2 regions of the Georgenia sp. Marseille-Q6866 genome follow, and region 2 is predicted to be linked to the other one. Evidence: riboswitches for the same ligand, from Rfam matches in the RefSeq annotation. Region 2 holds a riboswitch; the other holds the start of a gene.
The links. A riboswitch is a leader RNA that binds a small molecule or an ion and turns the genes downstream of it on or off. The one in region 2 is predicted to bind thiamine pyrophosphate.
Positions count from the first base shown of each region.

Region 1: it holds a riboswitch for thiamine pyrophosphate, as region 2 does, so the genes downstream of both, ACWPXV_RS01295 (YkoF family thiamine/hydroxymethylpyrimidine-binding protein) here and ACWPXV_RS12840 (thiamine ABC transporter substrate-binding protein) in region 2, are expected to answer to the same signal.

Region 1 is NZ_CBCOOR010000001.1:266,519-270,721, forward strand. Features, by position in the region: gene ACWPXV_RS01285 (ABC transporter ATP-binding protein) at 1-479, opposite strand, end outside; gene ACWPXV_RS01290 (ECF transporter S component) at 472-1,089, opposite strand; gene ACWPXV_RS01295 (YkoF family thiamine/hydroxymethylpyrimidine-binding protein) at 1,086-1,757, opposite strand; TPP riboswitch at 1,805-1,912, opposite strand; gene ACWPXV_RS01300 (alanine/glycine:cation symporter family protein) at 1,964-3,412, opposite strand; gene ACWPXV_RS01305 (TSUP family transporter) at 3,503-4,203, opposite strand, start outside.
Region 2 is NZ_CBCOOR010000014.1:84,990-89,192, forward strand. Features, by position in the region: gene ACWPXV_RS12820 (Na+/H+ antiporter subunit E) at 1-482, shown strand, start outside; gene ACWPXV_RS12825 (monovalent cation/H+ antiporter complex subunit F) at 479-901, shown strand; gene mnhG (monovalent cation/H(+) antiporter subunit G) at 898-1,347, shown strand; gene ACWPXV_RS12835 (DUF4235 domain-containing protein) at 1,360-1,638, opposite strand; TPP riboswitch at 1,720-1,825, shown strand; gene ACWPXV_RS12840 (thiamine ABC transporter substrate-binding protein) at 1,876-2,916, shown strand; gene ACWPXV_RS12845 (ABC transporter permease) at 2,892-4,203, shown strand, end outside.

The DNA.
Region 1 (4,203 bases), on a different contig from region 2:
GCCAGCGCCACCCGCTGCGTCTCCCCGCCGGAGAGCTCGCCGGTCACCCGCTCACGGAGGTGGCCGGCGCCCACGGTCGCGAGCGCGGAGTCCAGCCGCGGCCCGATCTCCGCCGGGTCGGTCGCGTGGTTCTCCAGGGGCAGGGCCAGCTCCTGGTCGACGGTCGGCAGGCAGACCGCCGCCGCCGGGTCCTGGGCGACGAGCGCCACGTGGCGGGACAGCTCCACCACTGCCGCGTCGGTGGTGCGGGTGCCGGCGACGGTCACCTCACCGGCCAGCCGCGCCGCCACGGTGTGCGGCACGACGCCGGTGAGGCAGTGCAGGACGGTGGACTTGCCGGAGCCCGAGGGCCCGAGCAGCAGGAGGTGCTCGCCGTGCCGCAGCCGCAGGTCGATGCCGCTGAGCACCGGGGCCGCGCGGCGCGGGACCGTGACGGACACGCCGTCGAGCACCACCGGGTCGGCCGGGTGCTCAGGCACGGGCGCTCGCCTCCCGGCCGATCGCGAAGTTGTCGACGACGCCGGTCCGCGCGAGGGCGTCGACGACCACCTTGGCGAGCAGCCCACCGAGCACGACGCCGGAGACCAGCTGGAGCACGAGGCGCAGGGCGAAGACGTCCTGGCCGTACCAGCCGGCGGAGAACGCGACGTAGAAGAACACGAGTCCCGCACCGAGCAGCCCGGAGGCCGCGAAGACCGCCCATCCGAACCGGCGGTACCGGGTGAGCGCGAACGCCAGCTCGCTGCCTGCGCCCTGGATCGCCGCGGCGATCATGAGGCTCGGTCCCACCGGGGAGCCGAGGAAGACGACCTCGACCACCGACGCGATGATCTCGGCCGCGATCCCGGCGCCCGGGCGCCGGACGATCGCGATGACGATGGGCGCGACGATCAACCAGCCGCCGAAGAGCACGTGCTGGGCGAGGTCACCGGCCGGCCCCATGAGGATGGCCAGCCCGTTCCAGGCCTGCACCAGCACCCAGTACACGAAGCCGAAGACGACGCCGAGCACCACCATGAGCATGAGCTCCTTGAGATCCCAGAAAGGCGCCCGGGCGCGGGGCGGTGCCGGGAGGGGCGCGCCGCTCACCGGGTCGTCCCGGCGCTCGGCGACCCGACGGACACGGTGAGGTGGGAGACGACGTGCGGGATCTCGGTGCCGACCAGGGCCCACGCGCTGACCGCGGTGGCCAGCACCTCGGCGACGTCCCCGCTGAGGCGCGTGGCGTAGTGCGTGGCGGAGGTGGCCGTCCCGCGCCGCTGGGCAGCCTCGATGGCGGCCTTGATGAGCGGCATGTGGTCGGCACCGTCCGACGTGCCCTCCAGCAGCGGGTACAGCGCCCAGTGCGCGACGGCGGGGATCCCCGTGGCCTCGACGTCCACCGGCGGCGCGCTCGGCAGCTCGGCCGTGGTGACGTCGCAGCTGCGCACGCACGGGCAGCCCCGTGAGAGAAGGATGTGGGCGACGACGTGCCCGCCGTTGCTGCGGTGGGTGGCCGCCGCGATCACGGCGGTGAGGTAGCGCGCCAGGCGCTCCTCGGCGGGAGTCTCCAAGGCGCCCACGTAGGTGCTCACCTCGTCGGTCTCGAGCGTCAGGCCGTCGGTGAGGCCGGCCCGCTCGACGTCGTCGAGCGCACCGACGATGACCTCGACGAAGTCGTCGCTGTGGGGGTGGATGCTCACGCGTGCACCGATGCCGTGCTCCTGCGGGGTGGGCACGCGCGCGGTGTCGTGGGTGGACTGCTGGGTGGTGCTCATCTGGGCCCTCTCAGGCCCCAGGGGTACCTCGAAGCCCCACCGACGACATGTCGGTGGGTGCCCTGCTCCCTACGCCGGTACGAACCGGATCAGGTTGACGGGTCTGCGGACCTTCCGCACTCTCAGCGCCTGCTGGCGCTCCCCGGGGGTGTGGGCCGAGCCTAGGCAGCGCGCCGGGGCGGTGTCCACCCCGTCCCACGAAGCGTTCAGCGGGCCACGCGGTCGACGTCGTCGGCGAAGCTGCGCGGGGAGAAGACGCGCACCTCGTCGAGGGTGGCGGAGAGCCCGGGGTCGTTGTCGAGGTACTTCTTGGTCTCCCGTGCGACGAGCCCGGACAGGATGACGAGGCCGATGAGGTTGGGGATGGCCATGAGCCCGTTCATGACGTCGGCGAAGCTCCACACCACGTCCAGGGACACGGTGGCACCGACGTAGACCATGAGGGAGAACACGACCCGGTAGGGCATGACCCCACCGCGTCCCACGAGGCGCTCGATGCACCGCTCGCCGTAGTAGGACCAGCCGAGGACCGTGGAGAAGGCGAACATCGCCAGGGCGATGGTGACGATGTAGCCGCCCCAGTTACCGGGCAGACCGTGGGAGAAGGCCTCGCCGGTCATGATGCCCGCCTGGTCCCTGCCCATGTCCCACACGCCGGTCGTGACGATGACCAGGCCGGTGAAGGTGACGACGATGATCGTGTCGATGAAGGTCTGCGTCATCGACACGAGCGCCTGGCGGACGGGGTGTGACGTCTTGGCCGCCGCGGCCGCGATCGCCGCGGAGCCGAGACCGGACTCGTTGGAGAACATGCCGCGGGCGGCGCCCAGCTGGACGGCGATGATGATCGTCGAGCCGACGAACCCGCCGGTGGCGGCGGTGCCGCTGAACGCGTCGGTGAAGATGAGGATGATCGCGGCGGGGACGTCGGTGATGTTGACGATGAGGATGAACAGCGCGCCGACGACGTAGAAGACGATCATCACGGGGACGAAGGCCGCGGTGACCCGGCCGATCGACTTGATGCCGCCGACGAGCACGATGAACGCGGCGACGGCCAGCACCGCACCGGTCACCCACCGGTCGACCCCGAAGGAGCCCTCGAGGTTCTCGGCGACGGCGTTGCCCTGGACCAGGTTGCCGATCCCGAAGGACGCGATGATCGCCATGACCGTGAACATCAGCCCGAGCACCTTGCCGACAGGGCCCTTGATGCCGCGTTCCAGGTAGTACTGCGGGCCTCCGGACTTCTCCCCGGCGGAGTCGGTGCGGCGGTAGTACACGCCGAGGAAGGCCTCGGTGTACTTCGAGGCCATCCCGACGAGGCCGGTGACCCACATCCAGAACAGCGCGCCCGGCCCGCCGATGCTGATCGCCGTGGCGACACCGACGATGTTGCCCGTGCCGACGGTGGCCGAGAGAGCCGTGGTGAGGGCCTGGAACTGGGACACGTCGCCGTCGTCGGCGCCGACGTCCCTACGCTTGACGATCCCCAGCTTGAGCGCCGCGCCGAGCTTGCGGAACTGCAGGCCCCGCAGCCGGATCGTGAGCAGCAGCCCGACGCCGAACAGGAGGGGGATGAGGACGAAGGGACCCCACACGACCCCCGACACGGCCTCGAAGAAGTCGTTGATGTCCTCGACCAGCTGGTCCATGTGTGCTCCCCGGGCATCGGTGCGGCTGAATGGCCGCCACTGTGCCACGGGTCACAGACATCGGTGGTGAACTTGGCCGGGCGAGTTGCGTCAGGTCACGGCGAGGATCCCGCGGACGAGGGTCGCCGTCGCGCCGAGGACGACGACGGCGACGGCGACCCGTCGCGCCGTCGTCGCCGGCACGTGGCGGGCCACCCGGCCCCCGACGAGCACGCCCACCGGCACGGCGGCCACCGCGGCGACGACGAGCGGCCACCCGGGCAGCCCGCCCGCGGCGGCACCGGTCACCGTCTTCGTCAGCAGCGAGACGAGACCCATGGTGAGGAAGATGGGCTGGAGCGTGGCGGCGAAGGCCCGCTGCGGCCAGCTCGTGGCCTGGGCGTAGATGAGGACGGCCGGCCCACCGACGCCCACTGCCGTGTTGAGGAAGCCGCCCGTGAGCCCCGCGACGGGCGCAGCGGCGCGGCCGAGGTCGGGCAGCTGCCAGGCCAGCGCCATCGGGGCGAGGGCGACGAGGAGCGCGGCGCCGATGACCACCTCCAGCCAGCCGGCGTCCGCGGCGCGGACGAGCAGCGCCGCCGGCACCGAGCCGACGACGATCGTCGGCGCGATGCGGAGGAAGCGCGCCCAGTCGATGTCCGCGCGCATGACGACGGTGAGGGCGAGAGCCGACACGACCGTCGTAATGTTGGTGAGGACCACCCCGGCCACCGGGCCGATGAGCAGCACGAAGGTGGGGGAGACGACGAGGCCGGTCCCCATGCCGCTCGTGCGCTGGAGCACCGCGCCGA
Region 2 (4,203 bases):
TCCCGCTGCCCAGCACGCCCTTCGACGGGCGCTTCCGGCCGTGGGGCGTCGTGCTGCTCCTCGCCTACTTCCTGTGGGACGTGGTCAAGGCGTCGGTCGAGGTGGCGGCCCTCGCCGTGCGCCGCAAGCCGCCGCGGGGTGCGGTCATCCGGGTGCGCCTGCGCAGCCACAACGACGTCTACCTCACGATGGTCGCCGGCATGACGTCCCTCGTGCCCGGGTCCGTCGTCATCGAGGCACACCGCATCACCGGGACGCTCTACCACCACATCCTCGACGTCGAGATGCACGGCGGCCTCGAGCGGGCCCACCAGGCCGTCCTCGACCAGGAGGAGCGCATCCTGCGCGCCTTCGGCAGCCGCGAGGAGCTCATCGAGGCCGGTCTGACGCCGGGCAGCTCCGCGCGGGCCGGCAAGCAGCGCAGCAGCTCCGGGGACCGCGTCGACCGCGACATGGACGCCCGTCGGGAGGAGGCGTCATGACCGTCGTCTACGTCATCTGCTTCGTCATCCTGCTGGTTGCCGCCCTCATGGCGCTGTCCCGGGTCGAGCGCGGGCCGAGCATGTTCGACCGCATCCTCGGGGTGGACGTCACGACTGCCGTCCTCATCGGCACGGTCGCGCTCATCGCCGCCGCGACCAAGCGCGGCGACCTCGTCCCCGTGCTCATCGTCCTCGCCCTCGTCGGCTTCATCGGCTCGGTCTCCATCGCCCGGTTCGCCGCGGCGGAGTCCGCGGAGGAGGGCCGCATCCTCACCAAGGACGAGCTCGAGGACATCCTCTCCCAGCGCGACGCGGCGCACGAGGACGGGCCGGGCGCCGACGAGGACGATGACAGCGGGTCGGTCATCGTCTCCGTCGAGGCCGACGACGACGAGGAACACCGCAGGAGGGACCGATGACCACCGACACCGTCCTCGACGTCGTCGCCGGGTTCCTGCTCATCGGCGGGTCGCTGCTCGCCCTCGTCGCGGGCCTCGGCATCGTCCGCTTCCCCGACCTGCTCTCCCGCATGCACGCGGCGACCAAGCCGCAGGTGCTCGGCCTCATGCTCCTCATGCTCGGCCTGGGGATCGAGCTGCGCAGCGTCACCGCGGGGGTCACCCTGCTGCTCGTCGTCGCGTTCCAGCTGGTGACGGGGCCGATCTCCGCGCACATGCTGAGCCGGGCCGGCTACCGCACCGGCAAGGTCGACCACTCGCTGCTCGTCGTCGACGAGCTCACCGAGGACCTCGAGCGGGCCGAGAAGCTCGACGAGCTCGACCGGCTCGAGCTCGAGCGGGAGAAGCGCACCGCCAGCGCGGACGAGGGCCGCGACGCGCGCGGCACCTCGCCCGCGGACGGCTGAGGCGCGGGGCGGCTACGGCCCGGTGACGGGGTTGGGGGACTTCTTCTCCACCGGCCCGCCGTACCACTTCGCGGCCCCGGCCTGCGCCAGCTGGCGGCTCAGCCCGATGACGGCGCCGCTGACCGCGGCGAACACGACGACCTCGGTGAGGCTGACCGCGGGGTCGTCGTTGTCGTCACCGGGCGGCTCGTGCCCGGTGACGGCCTTCCACCCGATGTCGAGGAGCTTGTTGGCGAGCAGGCCGGCAAGAACTGCCGACCCGGTGCTGACGATCTTCCACCCGATGTCCATGTCACTCCATCCTTGAGGGCTGGGGACAAACCTAACGGGGCCCGTGGCGCCGCGCACACCTGCCCGCGAGGTAGCATCGTGAGCGAACGACAGGGGAGCACCGGACGGTGCTGAGAGTGCGGTGAGGCCGCAGACCCTCGAACCTGCTCCGGCTAGCACCGGCGAAGGAAGTCGGGATTCTCTCCCCGGGACGCGGTCGCCCGCGCCCGGACCCCTCCTTGCACCTGAGGAGGACGCATGACCACGCACCGCACCCGCACCGTGACCGCCGGGCTCGTCGCGACGCTCGCCCTGGCGGCGTGCAGCGCCACCGGCTCGGCCGGGGGAGGGGGCGAGGACGCGGACGTGCTCCGCGTCGTCACCCACGACTCCTTCACCCTCAGCGAGGGCCTCCTCGCCGGCTTCGAGGAGCGCACCGGCTACACCGTCGAGCAGATCACCCCCGGCGACGGCGGCGCGCTCGTCAACCAGCTCGTCCTCACCCGCGACAACCCGCTGGGGGACGTCGTCTACGGCATCGACAACTCCTTCGCGGCGCGGGCCGTCGAGGAGGGCGTCCTCCAGCCCTACCGCTCCCCGGACGCCGTCGAGACCGCGTTGGACGACTCGCTCACCGCCGTGGACTTCGGTGACGTGTGCGTCAACGTCGACCACGAGTGGTTCCGCGAGCAGGGGATCCCCGAGCCGCAGACGCTCGAGGACCTCACCGACCCCACCTACGCCGACCTGCTCGTGGTGACCAACCCCGCGACGTCGTCGCCGGGGCTCGCCTTCCTCCTCGCGACCGTCGGTGCCTTCGGCGAGGACGGGTGGGAGCAGTACTGGCGCGACCTCACGGCCAACGGGGTGCACGTCGTCGAGAGCTGGTCCGACGCCTACTACGTCGACTTCTCCGGCTCTGAGGGCGCCGGGCCGCGGCCGCTCGTCCTGTCCTACTCCTCGTCGCCGGCCGCCGAGGTGCCCGAGGGCGGCTCCGCGCCGCGGACCGGGGCGCTGCTCGAGACCTGCTTCCGCCAGACCGAGTACGCCGGCGTGCTCACCGGGGCCGAGAACGTCGAGGGCGCCCAGGAGTTCGTCGACTTCCTCCTCTCGCCCGACGTCCAGGCCGACATCCCGGGCAGCATGTTCATGTACCCCGTGCTCGACGGCGTCGGGCTGCCCCAGGAGTGGGCGGACCACGCCCCGGTGAGCCCGGCGCCCCACGAGGTGGAGCCGCAGGACATCACCGACAACCGGGACCGGTGGATCGAGACGTGGACCGAGATCGTCGTCGGCTGACCCGGCGCAGCCCGGCCGGCGCGCTCGCCTGGGTGCTCGCGGCCGGGCTGCCGCTCGCGTTCCTCTCCGTCTTCTTCCTGTGGCCGGTCGCGACGATGGTCGCGCGCGGCTTCCTGCCCGACGGCGCCCTCGACCTCGGCGGCATCTCCGAGGTCCTCTCGCGGCGGCGGACGTGGCGGGTCATCGGGATCACGGTCGGACAGTCGCTCACCGCGACCGCGCTCGCCCTGCTCCTCGGGGTCCCGGGGGCTTACGTGCTCTACCGCTGCCGCTTCCGCGGCCGCCGGCTCGTGCGCGGCTTCGTCACGGTGCCCTTCGTGCTGCCGACGGTCGTCGTCGGCGTGGCCTTCCGCTCACTGCTCGTGGAGACCGGGCCGCTCGGCTTCCTCGGCATCGACGGAACCTTCGCGGCGGTCGTGGCAGCGCTCGTGTTCTTCAACTACGCGCTCGTCGTGCGCACGGTCGGGGCGCTGTGGGAGCGGCTCGACCCGCGCGCCGAGGAGGCGGCCCGCAGCCTCGGCGCCTCCCCGTGGCGGGCGTTCCGCACGGTGACCCTGCCCGCCCTCGCCCCGGCCGTGGTCTCCGCGGGCGCCGTCGTCTTCCTCTTCTGCGCGACGTCCTTCGGTGTCGTCCTCACGATGGGCGGGCTGCGCTACGGGACGATCGAGACCGAGGTGTGGATCCAGACCACCCAGTTCCTCGACCTCCGGGCCGCCGCGGTGCTCTCGGTGCTCCAGCTCGTCGTCGTCGGCGCCGCCCTGCTCCTCGCCTCCCGCGCCCGCCGCCACTACGACCGCTCGCTCCACCTGCGAGCGGACCGCTCCGCCACCCACCCGCTGCGGCTGCGCCGGGCCGGGCGGCCGGGACCGGACGCGCCCGCGGCAGCCGTCACCGCCGTCGTCGTCCTCGGGCTGCTCGTCCTGCCGCTCGCCCACCTCCTCACGGGCTCGCTGCGCACCCCCGAGGGCTGGGGCCTGGACAACTTCCGCCGGCTGGCGACGACGGGCGGCACCAACGCCCTCACCGTCACCGTGTGGGAGGCGGCCCTCAACTCGCTGCGCGCGGCCGTGGACGCGACCGTCATCGCCGTCGTCGTCGGCACGCTCGTCGCGCTCGTCGTCTCCCGCCGGCCGCGCTCGCCGGGCGGGCGCCGCGCACTGGGGGTGCTCGACGCCGTCTTCATGCTCCCGCTCGGGGTGTCCGCCGTGACGGTCGGCTTCGGCTTCCTCATCACCCTCGACTCCCCGCCCCTCGACCTGCGCGGCTCGGCGCTCATCGTGCCGATCG